4 regions of the Methylobacterium ajmalii genome follow, and region 3 is predicted to be linked to each of the others. Evidence: predicted binding sites of a transcription regulator. Region 3 holds the regulator's gene; each other region holds the start of a gene.
What was found. The regulator LexA, encoded in region 3, represses DNA repair genes until DNA is damaged. The targets are predictions, from matches to a motif close to TGTTCNNNNTGTGTTCNG.

Region 1: parE (DNA topoisomerase IV subunit B) is a predicted target of LexA. The motif match lies at 1,531-1,548, and genes of this name have one in related genera.
Region 2: V3T34_RS23830 (PA0069 family radical SAM protein) is a predicted target of LexA. The motif match lies at 2,829-2,846, and genes of this name have one in related genera.
Region 4: V3T34_RS14160 (ImuA family protein) is a predicted target of LexA. The motif match lies at 3,020-3,037, and genes of this name have one in related genera.

The regions. Positions count from the first base shown of each region.
Region 1 covers NZ_JAZFXT010000023.1:115,407-119,897, forward strand. The annotation lists gene parE (DNA topoisomerase IV subunit B) at 1-1,469, opposite strand, end outside; gene V3T34_RS09510 (hypothetical protein) at 1,774-1,977, shown strand; gene treZ (malto-oligosyltrehalose trehalohydrolase) at 2,357-4,177, shown strand; gene V3T34_RS09520 (malto-oligosyltrehalose synthase) at 4,179-4,491, shown strand, end outside.
Region 2 covers NZ_JAZFXT010000058.1:42,207-46,697, forward strand. The annotation lists gene serA (phosphoglycerate dehydrogenase) at 1-396, shown strand, start outside; gene mtnA (S-methyl-5-thioribose-1-phosphate isomerase) at 482-1,579, shown strand; gene V3T34_RS23830 (PA0069 family radical SAM protein) at 1,686-2,798, opposite strand; gene V3T34_RS23835 (hypothetical protein) at 2,918-3,433, shown strand; gene moaB (molybdenum cofactor biosynthesis protein B) at 3,399-3,995, opposite strand; gene ypfJ (KPN_02809 family neutral zinc metallopeptidase) at 3,995-4,491, opposite strand, start outside.
Region 3 covers NZ_JAZFXT010000002.1:25,114-29,604, forward strand. The annotation lists gene uvrB (excinuclease ABC subunit UvrB) at 1-1,858, shown strand, start outside; gene lexA (transcriptional repressor LexA) at 2,079-2,819, shown strand; gene V3T34_RS00370 (NCS2 family permease) at 2,956-4,311, opposite strand; gene V3T34_RS00375 (molybdopterin-dependent oxidoreductase) at 4,302-4,491, opposite strand, start outside.
Region 4 covers NZ_JAZFXT010000028.1:144,337-148,827, forward strand. The annotation lists gene V3T34_RS14155 (replication protein RepA) at 1-736, shown strand, start outside; gene V3T34_RS14160 (ImuA family protein) at 3,069-3,809, shown strand; gene V3T34_RS14165 (DUF6504 family protein) at 3,727-4,491, shown strand, end outside.

The sequences.
Region 1 (4,491 bases), on a different contig from region 3:
GCCGAATCGCCCTCGACGATGAAGATCTCGGAGCCGGCGGCCCCGGCCTTCGAGCAATCGGCGAGCTTGCCCGGCAGCCGCAGCTTGCGGGTCGCGGTCTTGCGGGCGACCTCCTTCTCCTGGCGCCGGCGCAGGCGCTCCTCGGCCCGGTCGATCACCCAGTCGAGGAGCTTGTTGGCCTGGACCGGGGAGGCGGCGAGCCAGTGGTCGAAGGCGTCGCGGATCGCCGCCTCGACGATGCGGGAGGCCTCCAGCGTCGCGAGCTTGTCCTTGGTCTGGCCCTGGAACTCGGGCTCGCGGATGAAGACCGACAGCATCGCCGCGCAGGTCGCCATCACGTCGTCGGCGGTGACCGAGGCCATCCGCTTGACCTGGCCCACCCGCTCGGCGTGGTCGCGCAGGCCCCGCAGCAGCGCCACCCGCATCCCGCTCTCGTGGGTGCCGCCCTCCGGCGTCGGGATGGTGTTGCAGTAGGACGAGGAGAAGCCGTCGTCGTTCGACAGCCAGACCATCGCCCATTCGAGCGAGCCGTGGCTGCCGGGCTTCGTCACCTTGCCGGCGAAGACGCCGTCGGCGACCAGGTCCTTGCCGTCGATCTCGCGGGCGAGATAGTCCTTCAAGCCGGCCGGGAAGCGGTGCACGGCCTCGGCCGGCACGTTCTCGACGCCTTCCAGCAGGCTGGGCGCGCAGCGCCAGCGGATCTCGACCCCGCCGAACAGGTAGGCCTTCGAGCGCGCCATCTTGAACAGGCGGCGGGGATCGAACCTGTGCTCGCCGAAGATCTCGGCGTCGGGATGGAAGCGCACCTTCGTGCCGCGCCGGTTCTGCACCCGGCCGATCGTCTCGATCGGCCCCTGCGCGTGGCCGCGCGAGAAGGTCTGGCGGTAGAGCGTCTGGTTGCGGGCGACCTCGACCTCGAGCACGTCCGAGAGGGCGTTCACCACCGAGATGCCGACGCCGTGCAGGCCGCCCGAGGTCTCATAGACCTTCGAATCGAACTTACCGCCGGCATGGAGCGTGGTCATGATGACCTCGAGCGCCGACTTGCCGGGAAATTTCGGGTGCGGGTCGACCGGGATGCCGCGGCCGTTGTCGGTCACGACGAGGCAGCCGTCCTCCTGCAGCTCCACCTCGATGAAGCTGGCATGCCCCGCCACCGCCTCGTCCATCGAGTTGTCGATCACCTCGGCGAAGAGGTGGTGCAGGGCCTTCTCGTCGGTGCCGCCGATATACATGCCGGGCCGGCGCCGCACCGGCTCCAGCCCCTCCAGCACCTCGATCGCCGAGGCGTCGTAGCCGGCCTCCGCGGCGTCCGCGGGCGGGGGCACGGCGACCGGCTTCGTGCGCTTGAGCGCGTCCGCCTTCAACGGATCCGCGGGCGGCTTTCCTTCGAGAGGCTTGCCTTCGGGAGGCTTTCTTTCGGCAGGCTTGGCGCCCGCGCCGAACAGGTCTCGTGCGGCCTCGCTCACGCGACGGCCTCGCGGTGGGGGAAGGGCTCTGGCAGCATTCGAGGTCATCCTCTCCCTATACCGGAACAAACGCGGAACAAAAAGGGGCTTCCGGTGGCTTCGGGCGTGGCATGGTCGCGTGGGGCGGCCGGTCCGGGACCGCCGCGCCGCAGAACCCGTACCAGAGTCACCGAGACGTAAACAAATTCCCTTAAGGTCCGGTGACGCGCACGGGCTCGGCCGGAACCTGGGCCATGACCGCCCGTTGTCGAAGCGGCCGCGCGATCGCCGGCCGGACAGGCCGCGCCGCAGGAGCGACCCGACGATGAGAGCCGCCAGACGCCAGGTTCGCCACAGCCGGACCCGCCACCTCACCCTCGCCCGGGCCGAGCAGGCCGCCGGCCAGGCCTTCGGCTTCGCCGAGGAGGGTGTCGCCGCAGCGACCGTCGGCCTCGGCCGGATGGCGATGACGGCGACCGGGGCTGCCCTGGCGGTGGCGCTCGCCGCGACCCTGGCCTGGGCGTTCTGAGGTCGGCGCGCGCCCGGCCGCACTTCTCCTCGCGCTCGCCCGCCTCGCGGGTCTTCGCGTTTGCCCGCTCCGCGGGCCGGACCGCTTGTGCCAATCTCCGGGAATCCGGACGCCACTCCAAACCGGATCAGGCGCGCCTTGGCTCGCCGCCACGGCGATTCGGCGAAAATCCCCGGGTGCTTGCCGGCCGGCCATTGCCGGGAGGATCGCCCGCCTTAGCTCCCGCGGCAAGCTCGGCCCTCTCAAGCTCGGCTATTGCAGCTCCGGCCTTTCGCAGTGCGGAACCTGGGCAGGCCGGCTGAATTTCTCAGAGCGAGACGGCACCCCACGCCGCTCGCCCTCGCTTTTTGCCCTCACTTTTTCGAAGGATGGTGGCCCGATGCGGCGCGCCCACAGCATGCCATTCGGTGCGGAGATCGGACCGGAGGGCGTGCGTTTCGCCCTATGGTCGCCGACCGCGACGAAGGTCGCCCTGGTGCTCGACGGGAACGAGCATCCGCTGCCGGATTCGGGCGAGGGCTGGCGCCATCTGACGGTGCCGGGCGTGCGCGCCGGGGCTCGCTACGGCTACCGGATCGACGGCGATCTCGTCGTGCCCGACCCCGCCTCGCGCTTCCAGCCCGAGGACGTCTCGGGGCTGTCCGAGGTGATCGACCCCGCCGCCTTCCCGTGGACCGACGGCGCCTGGAAGAGCCGTCCGTTCGAGGAGACGGTGATCTACGAGGTCCATGTCGGGACGGCGACGCCCGAGGGCACCTACGCGGCCCTCGCCGACAGGCTCGAGGCCCTGCGCGACCTCGGCGTGACCGCGATCGAGCTCCTGCCGCTGGCCGACTTCAAGGGTAGCCGCAACTGGGGCTACGACGGCGTGCTGCCCTACGCGCCGGATTCGGCCTACGGCACGCCCGACGACCTGCGCCGCCTGGTCGACCGCGCGCACGGCCTCGGCCTGATGGTCTTCCTCGACGTGGTCTACAACCACTTCGGCCCGGCCGGGAACTACCTCAACGCCTACGCCAAGACCTTCTTCACCGAGCGCCACCAGACGCCCTGGGGGGCGGGCATCAACTTCGACGGCAAGACCAGCGGCCAGGTGGTGCGGGACTACTTCGTCCACAACTCGCTGTACTGGCTGGAGGAGTTCCACGTCGACGGCCTTCGCTTCGACGCGGTCCACGCGATCCAGGACGATTCGGAGAAACACTTCCTCGGTGAACTCGCCGAGCGCATCCGGGCCGCGTTCCCCGACCGGCCGATCCACCTGATGCTGGAGAACGAGGCCAACCAGGCCTCCTGGCTCGAACGCGGGGCCGCCGGCCGGCCGCGCTTCCACAGCGCGCAATGGGCCGACGACACCCATCACGGCTGGCACATCCTGCTCACCGGCGAGGAGGCGGGCTACTACGAGAGCTTCTCCGACAAGCCGGCTGCCCACCTCGCCCGCAGCCTGGCGGAGGGCTTCGCCTACCAGGGCGAGCCCTTCAAGACCCTCGACGATCACCCGCGCGGCGAGCCCTCCGGCCACCTGCCGCCATCCGCGTTCGTCACCTTCCTGCAGAACCACGACCAGGTCGGCAACCGGGCGCTCGGCGAGCGCCTGAGCCATCTCGCCGAGCCCGACAGGCTGGCGCTGGCCCGGGCCGGCCTGCTGCTCAGCCCGCAGATCCCGATGCTGTGGATGGGCGAGGAATGGTCGGCCTCGACGCCGTTCCTGTTCTTCGTCGATTTCGCTCCCGACGAGGAGCTGAACAAGGCGGTGCGCGACGGCCGGCGTCGCGAGTTCAAGAGCTTCGCGGCCTTCGCCGACGAGGAGAAGGCGAAGACGATCCCCGACCCCACCGCGGAGGAGACGTTCCGGCGCTCGACCCTCGACTGGGCGGAGCGCGACAGCTCGCCCCACCGCGAGGTCCTGGCCGACACGACCGCGCTCCTGGCCCTGCGCCAGCGCGAGATCGTGCCGCTGACGAAGACCGCCTGGCAGGGCGGGCGCTACGTCCTCCCGCGGCCGGACGTCATCGACGTCACCTGGTCCTATGCCGGGGGCGATCTGCGCTTCGTCGCGGCGTTCGGGGGCGAGCCCTTCGCCCTCCCGAAGCCTCCCGGCCGCGTCGTCTGGCGCTCGCCCGGCGTGACGGACGGCGAGAGCGGTTCCCTGGTCCTGCCCGCCTGGTCGGGCGTGTTCGTGAAAGAGGTGCGTTGAGATGGCCGTGACCGAGGATGTCGTCGCGCGGCTCGCCGATGAGGCGGGCATCGCCGCCGACTACACCGACGCCTTCGGCCAGCGCGTCGAGACCCCGCTCGGCGTGCGCCAGGGGCTGCTCGCCGCACTCGGCCTGCCGGCGGGCACCGAGGAGGAGGCGCGGGCGAGCCTCGGCCGCATCCGCGCCCTGCGCCACGGCCTCGTGCCGCCGCTGGTGCCGGTCGAGGCCAGGCGCGCCGCGCGGGTGCCGGTCCGGCCGGAGGGCGGCTCCGGCACGCTGAGCTGGCGGGTCGTCGACGAGCGCGGCACCGCCC
Region 2 (4,491 bases), on a different contig from region 3:
CAGGTCGAGACCGCGACCCGCACCGCCGTCGAGGGGCCGTACGCCTCGCGCCTCCACCTCACGGTCGAGGCCGAGGACATGCCCCGCGACGCCGCCGGCACGGTGTTCGGCGACGGCCGCCCGCGCTTCGTCGAGATCCGCGGCATCGCGCTCGAGGCCGCGGTGGCGCCGCACATGCTCTACATCCGCAACGCCGACCAGCCCGGCTTCATCGGCCGCTTCGGCACGCTGATGGGCGAGGCCGGGGTCAACGTCGCCACCTTCCATCTCGGCCGCGACCGGCCGGGCGGCGACGCGATCTGCTTTGCCGCCGTCGACGAGCCGGTCTCGGGCGACCTGCTGAAGGCGATCGAGGCGATCCCGCAGGTGAAGCGGGCGCGGGCGGTGAGGTTCTGAAGCGGTCGGGGGCGGGACGCGTTGCAGCGATCCGGTCCCCCCGACGCGGTCGCGCGGCGCACCGAGCTCGTGCTAAACCCTGTCCATGAAGATCGACGGCCGCCACTACCGCACCATCTTCCCCGCGCCCGACGGCGAGGGGATCTGCGTGATCGACCAGACCCGCCTCCCCTTCGCCTTCGAGACGAAGACGCTGAGGAGCGAAGCGGAGGCCGCGGTCGCGATCCGCACCATGATCGTGCGCGGCGCTCCCCTCATCGGCGCCACCGCCGCCTACGGCCTGGCGCTGGCGATGCGGGAGGACCCGTCCGACCGCAACCTCGACGGGGCGCGAACGCGGCTCGCGGCGACCCGGCCGACGGCGATCAACCTGGCTTGGGCCCTCGACCGGGTGGCAGGGATGCTGCAGCCGCTGTCGCCGGGCGAGCGCGAGGCCGCCTCCTTCGAGGAGGCCGCCCGGATCGCCGACGAGGACGTGGCGAGCTGCCGGGCGATCGGCGAGCACGGGGCGGCGCTGATCGCTGCGATCGCGCGTAGGAAATCCGGGCCGGTCAACGTGCTGACCCATTGCAATGCCGGCTGGCTCGCCACGGTCGACTGGGGTACCGCGCTGGCGCCGATCTACGTCGCGCACGATGCCGGCGTGGCGGTCCATGTCTTCGTCGACGAGACCCGCCCGCGCAACCAGGGCGCGGCGCTCACCGCCTTCGAGCTCAACGCCCACGGCGTGCCCCACACGGTCATCCCCGACAATGCCGGCGGGCACCTGATGCAGCACGGAGAGGTCGATCTCTGCATCGTCGGCTCGGACCGCACGACCTCGACCGGCGACGTCTGCAACAAGATCGGCACCTACCTGAAGGCGCTCGCCGCCCGCGATTGCGGCGTGCCGTTCTACGCCGCGCTGCCGTTCTCGACCATCGACTGGACGCTCACCGACGGCGTCGCCGGCATTCCGATCGAGGAGCGCGACGCCCGCGAGGTAACCCACCTCACCGGCCGCACCGACGACGGCGCCTTCGCGACGGTGGCGGTGGTCTCGCCGGGCAGCCCGGTGGCGAACCCGGCCTTCGACGTGACGCCGGCCCGCCTTGTCACCGGCATCATCACCGAGCGCGGCGTGGCCGAGGCGACGCCGGAGGGCCTGCTTGGGCTGTATCCGGAGCGGCGAGCGGCGACGTGATGCGCGGCCGTGGATTTTTATAGAAACCTCGTTGAAAGATATGATTTGAAGACCGGAACAAGCGAAAGAATTATCAGTAAGCAGGAAATCTCACTTAGATCTGCCGTTAGAACAGGCTGTATTGCCCGCCCACCCGCACCGGCACCCGGAACAGGTCGGTTCGCAACCGCAGCCGCTCCGGCGGATAGCCGAGCCGGGCCATCGCTAAGCGCATCCGCTGATCCAGGAGATCGGCATACGGGCCCGTCCCGGTGAAGCGCCGCCCGTAGGTCGCGTCGTAGACCTTGCCGCCGCGCGCCTGCGCGAGGAGCGAGAAGGTCCGGCCGGCCCGGTCGGGATAGTGCTCGGCGAACCAGTCGCGCATCAGGTCGGCGAGCTCGTGCGGCAGGCGAAGCAATGCGCCGCCGGCCTCGCTCGCCCCGGCCTCCCGGGCGCGGGCCAGCACCGTTTCGATCTCGTGGTCGTTGAGGCCCGGGATCAGCGGCGCCACCAGGACCATCGCGGGGATACCCGCTTCGGCCAGCGTCCGGATCGCCGCGAGGCGTTTTTCGGGATGCGGGGCACGGGGCTCCATCCGGCGGGCCAGGGCGGGATCGAGGGTGGTGACCGAGAGCGCCACCTTGACCAGCCCGTCCTTCGCCAAGTCGCCCAGGATGTCGAGGTCGCGCAGCACGAGGTCGGACTTGGTGACGAGGCCGACGGGGTGGCGGAAGCGCGCCAGCACCTCGAGCACCTGGCGCGTCAGGCGGTAGCGCCGCTCGATCGGCTGGTACGGGTCGGTCGCGGTGCCGAGCGCGATGGTGCGGGGCGCGTAGCCCCGGGCCGAGAGTTCCGTTTCCAGGAGCGCCGCCGCGTCCGGCTTGGCGAAGAGCTTGGTCTCGAAGTCGAGGCCCGGCGAGAGGCCGGCATAGGCGTGGTTCGGCCGGGCGAAGCAGTAGACGCAGCCATGCTCGCAGCCGCGATACGGGTTGATCGACCGGTCGAAGCCGATATCGGGCGACGTGTTGCGGGTGATGATGCTGCGCGCCCGCTCCAGGGTCACCTCGGTGCGCAGGGGCGGCAGGTCCTCGTCGATGTCCCAGCCATCCGCGAAGGCCTCCCGGTCCGCGGGCTCGAAGCGGCCGCTCGGATTGGCGGTCGCACCGCGTCCGCGGCGGGTCTGCGCCGCCGGGGTCGATCCGGCGAGACGGCGCGCCTCCCCTCCGCATTCCGCTTCCATTCGAACCTCCGCCGCAACCGCGACGGAAAATCGAACATAACAAGAACAAACGCAAGGGCCGGTAAGAATGCCGTCGATCGAGGCAGGACGCGCCGTCCGCCATCCGCTATGGCGCGATCATGTTCACGGCAGCCATCCATCTCCCCGGCGCGATCGATCCCGAGCGCATCGACGTCCTCGCCGATACCCTCGCGGCCCTGGTGGCCGGGGTCGCGGCGGGGGTGGTGGGGGATGCGGTGATCGCGGCGGCGCATCCCGAGGACCCGGAGGTCGCCACCATGGCGGAGAGCACCGGAGCGGCGCTGGTGGCGCGGGGACGCAGCCCCTGGGTGGCGGCGGCCGGCCTGGCGCGCCGGCACTGGATGCTCTGCCTGGAGGCGGGCGACGTGCCGGCGGAGGGCTGGATCCGGGTGCTCGACCGGTTCGGCGCGACGACGACGCCAGAGGCGGTCGGCCGCCTGCGGCGCCCGCATGCGCCGCTCCTCGAGCGGATCGCCGGCCGGCGCGAGGCGCTGACCGGAACCCGGCAGGTCCGGGCCGGCGACCTCGTGCGGGTCGAGGCGCTGCGGGCCGGCCTGCCGCTCCGGGCCCGCCTGCCCGTCAGGCCCCTGCGGGGGGCGCTGCTGCGGGGCTGACGCCCGCCCCGCGCTTCAGGTGCTCGTCGAGGCGCGGCATGATCTCGACGAAGTTGCACGGTCGGTGCCGGTAGTCGAGCTGGGCCGCCAGGATCCCGTCCCAGGCGTCGCGGCAGGCTCCGGGCGAGCCCGGCAGCACGAACACGTAGGTGGCGCTCACGACCCCGGCGGTCGCCCGCGACTGCAGGGTCGAGGTGCCGATCTTGTCGTAGGAGATGCGGTGGAAGATCGCCGAGAAGCCGTCCATCCGCTTCTCGAACAACGGCTCCAGCGCCTCGGGCGTCACGTCGCGCCCGGTGAAGCCGGTGCCGCCGGTGGTGATCACCACGTCCACCGCCGGATCGGCCGCCCAGGCCCGGACCCGGGCGCGGATCGCCTCGACCTCGTCCGGCACGATCCCCCGGTCGGCGAGCCGGTGGCCCGCCGCGGTCAGCCGCTCCGCCAGCGTGTCGCCGGAGCGGTCGTCGGCGGGCGTGCGGGTGTCCGAGACGGTCAGCACCGCGATGCCGAGCGAGACGAAGTCCCGGGATTGGTCGAGCCGGCCTTGGTCGGGACTTGCCATCAGAGCTGCGAGGCCCGGAAGGTGTCGCAGGACTGGGTCTGGCCGCTGCGATAGCCGGTCTGGAACCAGCGCATGCGCTGGGCCGAGGAGCCGTGGGTGAAGGAATCCGGCACGACGTAGCCCTGGCTCTGCTTCTGCAGCTTGTCGTCGCCGATGGCGCTCGCCGCCTGCATCGCCTCCTCGATGTCGCCGGGCTCCAGCGCGTTGAAGCGGTCGTTCGAGTTCTTGGCCCAGACGCCGGCGAGGCAGTCGGCCATCAGCTCGACGCGCACCGACAGGGCGTTCGACTCGCGCTCGCCGACCTGCTGCTGCTTCTGCTGCACCTTGGGCAGGATGCCGAGCACGTCCTGGACGTGGTGGCCGACCTCGTGCGCGATCACGTAGGCGTAGGCGAAATCGCCCTTGACGTGGAACTTCTGCTCCATCTCCTTGAAGAAGGAGGTATCGAGATAGACCTTCTTGTCGAGCGGGCAGTAGAACGGGCCCATGGCGGCCC
Region 3 (4,491 bases):
CATCGTCGCCTCGGTGTCGTGCATCTACGGTATCGGCTCGGTCGAGACCTATACGGCGATGTCGTTCACCGTCAGCCTCGGCGAGAAGATCGAGCAGCGCCAGCTCGTCGCCGATCTAGTGGCGCTGCAGTACAAGCGCATCCAGTCCGATTTCGCCCGCGGCACCTTCCGGGTCCGCGGCGACGTGATCGAGCTGTGGCCGGCCCACTTGGAGGATCGCGGCTGGCGCATCGGCCTGTTCGGCGACGAGATCGAGGCGATCTCCGAGTTCGACCCGCTCACCGGCAAGACCCTCAACACGCTGAAGTTCGTCAAGGTCTACGCCAACAGCCACTACGTGACGCCGCGCCCGACCCTCCAGCAGGCGGTCAAGGGCATCAAGGACGAGCTGAAGTGGCGGGTCGAGGAGCTGACCCGGATGGGCCGCTTGATCGAGGCCCAGCGCCTGGAGCAGCGCTGCACCTTCGACCTTGAGATGATCGAGGCCACGGGCGCCTGCAACGGCATCGAGAACTATTCGCGCTACCTCACCGGCCGCAAGCCCGGCGAGCCGCCGCCGACCCTGTTCGAGTACCTGCCCGACAACGCGCTGGTCTTCACCGACGAGAGCCACGTCACGGTCTCGCAGATCGGCGGCATGTACCGGGGCGACTTCCGCCGCAAGGCGACGCTGGCCGAGTACGGCTTCCGCCTGCCCTCCTGCCTCGACAACCGTCCGCTGCGGTTCGAGGAATGGGACGCGATGCGCCCGCAATCGATCCACGTCTCGGCGACGCCGGCGAAGTGGGAGCTGGAGCAGACCGGCGGCGTCTTTGCCGAGCAGGTCATCCGCCCGACCGGCCTCGTCGACCCGGTCATCGAGGTGCGCCCGGCCCGCTCCCAGGTCGACGACCTGCTTGGCGAGGTCAAGGAGGTGGCGGCCGCCGGCTACCGCACGCTGGTGACGACGCTCACCAAGCGCATGGCCGAGGACCTGACCGAGTACCTGCACGAGAACGGCGTGCGGGTGCGCTACATGCACTCCGACATCGACACCCTGGAGCGGATCGAGATCATCCGCGACCTGCGGCTCGGCGCCTTCGACGTCTTGATCGGCATCAACCTCCTGCGCGAGGGCCTCGATATCCCGGAATGCGCCCTCGTCGGCATCCTCGACGCCGACAAGGAAGGCTTCCTGCGCTCCGAGACCTCGCTGATCCAGACCATCGGGCGGGCCGCCCGCAACGCGGACGCCCGCTGCATCCTCTACGCCGACCACATCACCGGCTCGATGGAGCGGGCGATGGCCGAGACCGAGCGCCGGCGCAAGAAGCAGCTCGCCTACAACGAGGAGCACGGCATCACGCCCCAGAGCGTGAAGCGCAACATCTCGGACATCCTGGAGAGCGTCTACGAGCGCGACCACGTCCAGGTCGATACGGGGCTCGCCAAGTCCGCCGTCACGGTCGGCCACAACCTCAAGGCGGTGATGGCCGACCTCGAGAAGCGGATGCGGACGGCCGCCGCGGACCTCGACTTCGAGGAGGCGGCGCGCCTGCGCGACGAGCTCAAGCGTCTCCAGGCGACCGAGCTCGCCATCGCCGACGACCCGATGGCGGCCCAGGCCGACGTCGAGCGCGACGCCGGCCGCTTCGGCGCCAAGCGCAAGCGGCGCGGCCCCGAGCCCCTGGGATACGGCCCCGGCGGCAAGGGCACCTCCGACGAGGGCACCCGCATCCGCCAGCCCGACCTCGACGACATGGGCCCGGGCACCGACCGCGAGGTGCCCTTCTCCTACGCCGAGCGCCCCACCGGCCGCTCGACGCAAGGCTTTCCGGGCCAGAAGCCCAAATACAAGGGCCGCAAGGGGCGGGGCTGACACCCGTCCGACGGGCCGGCGCGGCGGACAGTCCCGCGCCGGTCGAATTCCGGGAGGGGCCTGCCTCATCGTACGATCGACCCGCGACATCCCCGTCTATCACCCCGGTTGCTGCGGCCGTGCGCCGCTTTTTCGAAGCCGCTTGCGGAACACTTGCGGAACGCTTACCATGTTCGCGATTTGTTTCCGGAGCGCGGCAGCGCGGGGATGAGAGTGTCACATGCTCACGCGTAAGCAGTTGGACCTGCTCCGCTTCATTCAGCAGAGAATGCGCGAGACGGGCGTCCCCCCGTCCTTCGACGAGATGAAGGACGCCCTCGATCTCAAGTCGAAATCGGGCATCCACCGCCTGATCACCGCCCTGGAGGAGCGCGGCTTCCTGCGCCGCCTGCCGAACCGGGCCCGGGCGATCGAGGTGATCCGCATCCCCGAGACTGTGACGGGGCCGGCGACGGCTCCCGCGGCCGGGGCCGAGGTGGTGCGGTTCAACCCGAGCGTCGTCGAGGGCGGGCGCGCTCACGAGCCCAAGCGGCCCGCCGGCATCCCCGCCATGGCGACGGCCTCGGACGAGAACGGCCAGTCGGTCAGCGTGCCGGTGATGGGCCGGATCGCCGCCGGTACGCCGATCTCGGCGATCCAGAGCCAGAGCCGCACGGTGGCGATGTCGCCGGACTTCCTCGCCAGCGGCGAGCACTACGCCCTGGAGGTGCGCGGCGACTCGATGATCGAGGCCGGCATCCTCGACGGCGACCTCGTGGTGATCCGCCGCCAGGAGACCGCCAATACTGGCGACATCATCGTGGCCCTGATCGACGACGAGGAGGCGACCCTGAAGCGCCTGCGCCGCCGCGGCTCGTCGATCGCGTTGGAGGCTGCCAACCCGGCCTACGAGACCCGGGTGCTCGGGCCGGACCGGGTGCGGATCCAGGGCCGGCTGGTGAGCCTGGTTCGGAAGTACTGAGGCGGCGCTTCGTCTTCACGAAAAGGCGCGAGTTTCCCCTCTCCCCGCCCGCGGGGAGAGGGGAGAGCCCGCGCGCTACACCTTGCCCGGGCAGCCCTGCCGCGGAGGGGGGGAGGGTTGAGGACGGCAGCGCCCGTCAGTGCGCACTCCCCGTCGCCACGAACTTGAACAGGAACACGCCCGCGATCACCCACACCACCGGCTTCACCTCCCGGAAGCGGCCGGTGAGCAGCTTGATCACCGCATAGGTGATGAAGCCGAAGGCGACGCCGTTGGCGATCGAGTAGGTGAAGGGCATCAGGAGCGCCGTCACGCAGGCCGGCAGCACCTCGGTCAGGTCGTCCCAGTCGAGATCGACCAGCTCGTGCAGCATCAGGCAGGCGACGTAGAACAGAGCCGGAGCCGTGGCGTAGGCCGGGACCGAGCCGGCGAGCGGCGCGAAGAACAGGCAGGCCAGGAACAGGACCGCCACCGTCGCCGCGGTGAGCCCGGTGCGCCCGCCCTCCTCGACGCCCGACGCGCTCTCCAGATAGGCCGTGGTGCTCGACGTGCCGAGGAGCGAGCCGACGAAGATCGACGAGGAATCGGCCATCAGCGCCTTGTCGAGGCGCTCCATCTTTCCCTGCGTGAGGAGTCCCGCCCGGTTGGCGACGCCCATCAGCGTACCGGTGGCGTCGAACAATTCGACGAGGAAGAACACCAGGATCACGTTGAGCAGGCCGCCCGACAGCGCGCCGGTGATGTCGAGGGCGAACAGCGTCGGGGCGATCGAGGGCGGCAGCGAGGCGACACCCTGGAAGGTGTTGTCGGCGACGACGAAGCTCAACGCCGTGACGGTCAGGATGCCGGCGAGCAGCGCGCCGCGCACCTTGCGCACGGAGAGCACCGCGACGATCAGGAAGCCCAGTACCGCCAGCACCGCGCTCGGCTTGTGCAGGTCGCCGAGGGTGACGAAGGTCGCCGGGCTCGCCGCCACCACGCCGGCGCTCTTCAGCGCGATGATCGCCAGGAACAGCCCGATGCCGACCGTGATGGCGATGCGCATCGACCGGGGGATGCCCTCGACGATGATCCGGCGCAAACCCGTCAGCGTGACGACCATGAAGAGCAGGCCGGAGATGAACACCGCGCCGAGCGCCGCCTGCCAGGTGTAGCCCATCTGGAGCACCACCACGTAGGCGAAGTAGGCGTTGAGCCCCATGCCCGGCGCCAGCGCGATCGGGTAGTTGGCATAGAACGCCATCACCAGCGAGCCGATCGCCGCGACGAGGCAGGTCGCGACGAACACCGCCCCCTTCGGCATCCCGGCATCGCCCAGGATGTTGGGGTTGACGAAGATGATATAGGCCATCGTCAGGAAGGTGGTCAGCCCGGCGAGCAATTCCGTGCGCACGGTGGTGCCGTGGGCCGAGAGCGCGAAGGTGCGCTCCAGGAACCCGCTTCGGGAGGAACCGCCCGGCCCGGTCAGGCCGTCGTCGCGCTTCAGGTCCATCGCTTCTCCTCGCCGCTCTGGGTCGTGGTGCCGATCTGCCGGTAGATCCGGTCGGGTGTGAACGGCGTGGCGGTCAGCCGTGCGCCGGTCGCGTCCCGGATGGCGTTGGCGAGCGCCGCCGCCACGGGGTTGAACGGGCTCTCGCTCATCGACTTGGCGCCGAGCGGCCCGATGCCGTCA
Region 4 (4,491 bases), on a different contig from region 3:
GCTGATCAACCCGTCGACCGGCGAGATGGAGATGCAGGGGCTGCCCTACGGCCCGAAGGCACGCCTGCTGCTGCTGCATCTCTGCACCGAGGCGGTGCGCCAGCGCAGCCCCAAGGTCGAGGTGGCGCAGAGCATGTCGGGGTTCATCCGCGACATGGGCTTTCCGGTCACCGGGGGCGAGCGCGGCACGCTCAAGCAATTCAAGGAGCAGCTCAACCGGCTCGCCGCCTGCTCGATGCAGATCGGCCTGTGGGACGGCACCCGCGCCTCGACCCTCAACGTGCCGCCATTCCGGCAGATGGACGTGTGGCTGCCGCTGCACAACCACCCGGACCAGGGCCTGCTCTGGTCCTCGACCATCACCTTCCACCGCGAGTTCTACGACAACCTGATCCAGCACGCCCTGCCGGTCGACATCCGGGCCGCCCGGGCGTTCGCCGGTTCGGCGCGCAAGCTCGACCTGCTGTTCTGGGTCGGCTACCGCCTCTCGCGCCTGGAAAGGCCTTTGCGGCTCACCTGGGACAACCTCTACAAGCAGTTCGGCAGCGAGAACGGCTCGATCCGCTCCTTCCGGCAGGAATTTCGCAAGGATGTTGCCCATCTCACCGAGGTGTTTCCGCGCCTGCGCCTGACCCTCGACGACGGCGGCATGCAGCTGCTGCCCTCCGACCCGAAGGACCTCCTGGTGCCGCCCAAGGCGGCGCTGGCGAATAGGCGAGCCCGCGCAAGGGCTTGATTCCGCCGACTTGCCTACGCGGCGGCCCGGAGGAGGGGAGGGGCGTCGGCTGCGCATGACGTCTCGCGCCGGTGGTGCGGGATCGTCTGCGTGACGTCGTGACGATAAATAGGATTTATTTCCTTTATCCGATGGCGACTCGGTTTCATTTTTCGGTCGCGACATCCGCTTGCCCGGCAGAGCCGCCAACCGGCGTTTCTCCTCGGCATCCACGCCGGATCCCATCTCTCGGGTGGTCGAGCGCGCGCGCAGAGCTCGCCCCGAGAGGCATTGATTTCGCTCGAAACATTCAATCCCATTCGCGCCCTCATCCCGAGGTGTCAGGCGATTGAAGATCGGTTGGATTGGACGAAGACTTCCAGAACTCGCTGCGGTCCCTGAGTCGTTTCTTCGAGGTCCGTCCATCTTCCATGGGCCACCGCCCCAGGATGGGGCCGAGAACGGCATAGACTCTTCAGCTTGGGTCGAACATGCCCTCGAAGGAGACGTGCGGATCCGCCGGGATCTTGCGAGAGAGGAGGCGTGCCGGCCCTATGGTCGGACGGCCTTACCCACGAGGGCGCACGAGCCGTCTCGTCCCGGTTGCCAGCTGGCTCGGTCCCCCCTCGACGCGACGACCTGCGCTACGCGTGAGCCGACGCCGGGATCGCGGCTGCTGCCGTGAGGCCTCACGCTGGCCCGGCGGCCGCTCGTCGACCCGGCGTACCTCATCCGGACATGATCGTGACGTGGGGAGCGCAGGAGACGTGCAAGTCTCTCGGCGCGGCCCGGAGTCCTCGTTCGAGTCTCGTCCCTGCGCAAGCCCCGGCGCGCTGTCATATCGATGGTCATTTTTGATTTTTGTAGATATATTTTTGTTTTACCTGCTCAATAAGACGGATTTTTATTCGAAAAACACATTGCATGGCGCAAGATGTAGGTTGATCATCGAAAATATGAGCGATTATCCGCCAGAATGACATGCGTGATCGATCGCGTCGGTCCAGCCCCGCACGCCCGTCCTACGCCGAGTTGCCTACGCTTCGGCCACCACGGACACGCCCTCCGGCACGCTGAACTGCCTACGCCTCCGGTCACCGCCGCTCCCCCCGGAATCGAGCGCTTCCGCGTTGAGATTCCGCATCTTTTCCGGGACCGTCGCCACGCAGAGCCGCCTACGGTCCGTGACCGCATCGACGCCGAATTGCCTACGCGGCCGCAGGACGGCGCAGGCTCCCGCCAACCTTCCGGGGCAACGGCGCCGGGAGTCGCGCCAAAGTATATCCGGCCGCCGGCAAGGCCCGGCGAGTCGAGAGGGAGTCCCGCATCGGGACGGCGAATCATCAGGAGTCGTCGAGGCGAGTCGGTTCACCCGGCTCAAGCCTCGGCTGGACTCATCCCCGGGGAAACGCGGCCGGTTGTTCTGGGCTTTGTCGAACGAGGACTCAGGCGCCGCGAGTCTCCGACTCGCCGCCCGAGGCTGCAAGACTCTCGGCCTTGGGTGGACGATGGGCCCAAGGGCTGAAACCGGAGCGGATAGGGGAGGGCGCTCCCGCCAAGCCGGCACGCGATCCGCGCACCCGCCGGTCGAGCCCGAGAACCCCCTAAATCCCGATCCCCAAATCCCTTTTTATGAGAGATTCAGAATCTAGATTCAGAGTCTGAATCCGTAGAGCTATATGGGTATTATATGGGGTGGCGATTTTCCCTTGCCGATCAAGGGCTTGACCCCTGTTCGCGTAGGCAGGTCTGCGCGGTCGCGTAGGCAACTCGGCGCAGGCCCGTAGGCTCATCTGCGCGGAATCAGGGGGGCCGGGAAGGCGACTCTGCGCAGGCCCGTAGGTTACTCGGCGCAAGGCCCCGATTAACAGCTTGGAAAGCTGTGTGAATCGCGGATGGCCCGCCGTAGGCAAGTCGGCGTGCCGGTCGGGGCCCGCGGCAGGCCTCGGCGAGGCCCGATTCCGGGCTCGCGCCCGACCTCGATTCTCGCCCCCGGCATGGCCGGAGCCCGAAACCCCGGATTCTCCGCCAGGAGGCCCGTGGAGGCCCGTCCGACCCGGGGACAGTTGTACGGCACCTGCCGGCACCGAATCCAGCTCAGCGGCGATCCTGACGGCTTGGCGCGGGTTGTCCCACGGCTATGCCCGAATCCGGCGCGGGCCCCGAGCCGGACCGATCGCGTTGTTGTCCAAGGCCTTGCGACTCGGGCCGAGGCCGTTGTCCCCGCTGCCGTCAACAGGGAGCCGGGATTCCGGGGGCCGATCGGGCCGTCCGTCCACAGCCCCGGTTGACACCCCCTCGAAACCGAACAAAACAGGAACATATTCGGGTTTCGGTCGGTGATGGGCATGAGATGCGACAGGCCGGGCGGGAACGGCAACTCGCGGCGTTGCGCGAGCAGATCGGCGGGCTGGCGCCCGAGGCGGCGGGACGTCCGGTCCTGTCCTTCGGCGTCGACCCGATCGACACCCATCTGCCGGGCGGGGGCCTGCGCCTCGGCGCGGTGCACGAGGTGCTGGCGGCGGGCCCGGTGGACGGGGAGGGGGCGCTCGCGGCTTTGTTCGTCGCCGCGATCCTGGCCCGGCTCCCCGGCCCGGTCCTGTGGTGCCTCACCCGCCGCGACCTCTTCGCCCCCGGCCTCGCCGCGGTCGGTCTCCATCCCGACCGGGTGCTCTACGCCGAGACCCGGCGCGAGACCGAGGTGCTGCCCACCATGGAGGAGGGGTTGCGCCATCGCGGCCTCGCGGCGGTGGTCGGCGAGGTCGCCCGGCTCGGGCTCACCCCGTCGCGCCGGCTCCAGCTCGCCGCCGAGGGCAGCGGGGGCCTCGCCCTGGTGATCCGCCGCTGGGGCGCCGCCGTGCCCGAGCCCAACGCCGCCGCCACCCGCTGGGGCGTCACCGCGGCGCCGTCTCCCGCTCTCTCCGTCCCGGGCCTGTCGCGGGCCCGCTGGACCGTGGCGCTCGTTCGCGCCCGGGGCGCCGAGCCCCGCACCTGGCTCCTCGAGGCTCCCGATGCGAAGGGTCGTCTGCGTCTTCCTGCCGAGCTGGCCGACCGACCGCTGGCGGCGCCGGCACGGCGGGCCGCCGCCGGATGAGCCGGTGGTGGCCGCCGGCCAGGACGGGCCGCGCCGGGTGATCACCGCCCTCGACCGGGCCGCCCGGGCGGCTGGCCTGCGCCCCGGCCTCGCTCTGGCGCAGGCGCAGGCGATGGTGCCGGGCCTCGCGGTGATCGCCGCCGACCCGGAGGGCGACGCGGCGGCGCTCCACCGCCTCGCGGCCTGGTGCCTGATCTACGCGCCCCTCGTCGCCCCCGACCCGCCGGACGGGATCTGGATCGACGTCGCCGGCGCCGCCCACCTGCAGGGCGGCGAGGCGGCGTTGCTCGGCTCCCTGCGGCGGCGCCTCGCCCGGGCCGGCTACCGGGTGCGGGTGGCGCTCGCCGACACGCCGGGCGCCGCCTGGGCCGCCGCCCGCTGCCTGCCGCCGGAGACCGTGCTGCCGCCGGCCGGGCAGCGCCCCCACCTCCTCGACCTGCCACTCTGGGCCCTGCGCCTCGATCGTGGGACCGTCTCGGGTCTGGCCCAGCTCGGCCTCACCCGGGTCGCCCACCTCCTCGACCAGCCGCGCGGCCCGCTGCGCCTGCGCTTCGGCGAGGAGCCCGGCCGCCGCCTCGACCAGGCCCTCGGCCATGCCCCCGAGCCGCTCGCCTATCTCGCGCCCCCGGCCGAGCACGCCGTGCGCCTCGCCTTCCCGGAGCCGATCGGGGCGCCCGAGACC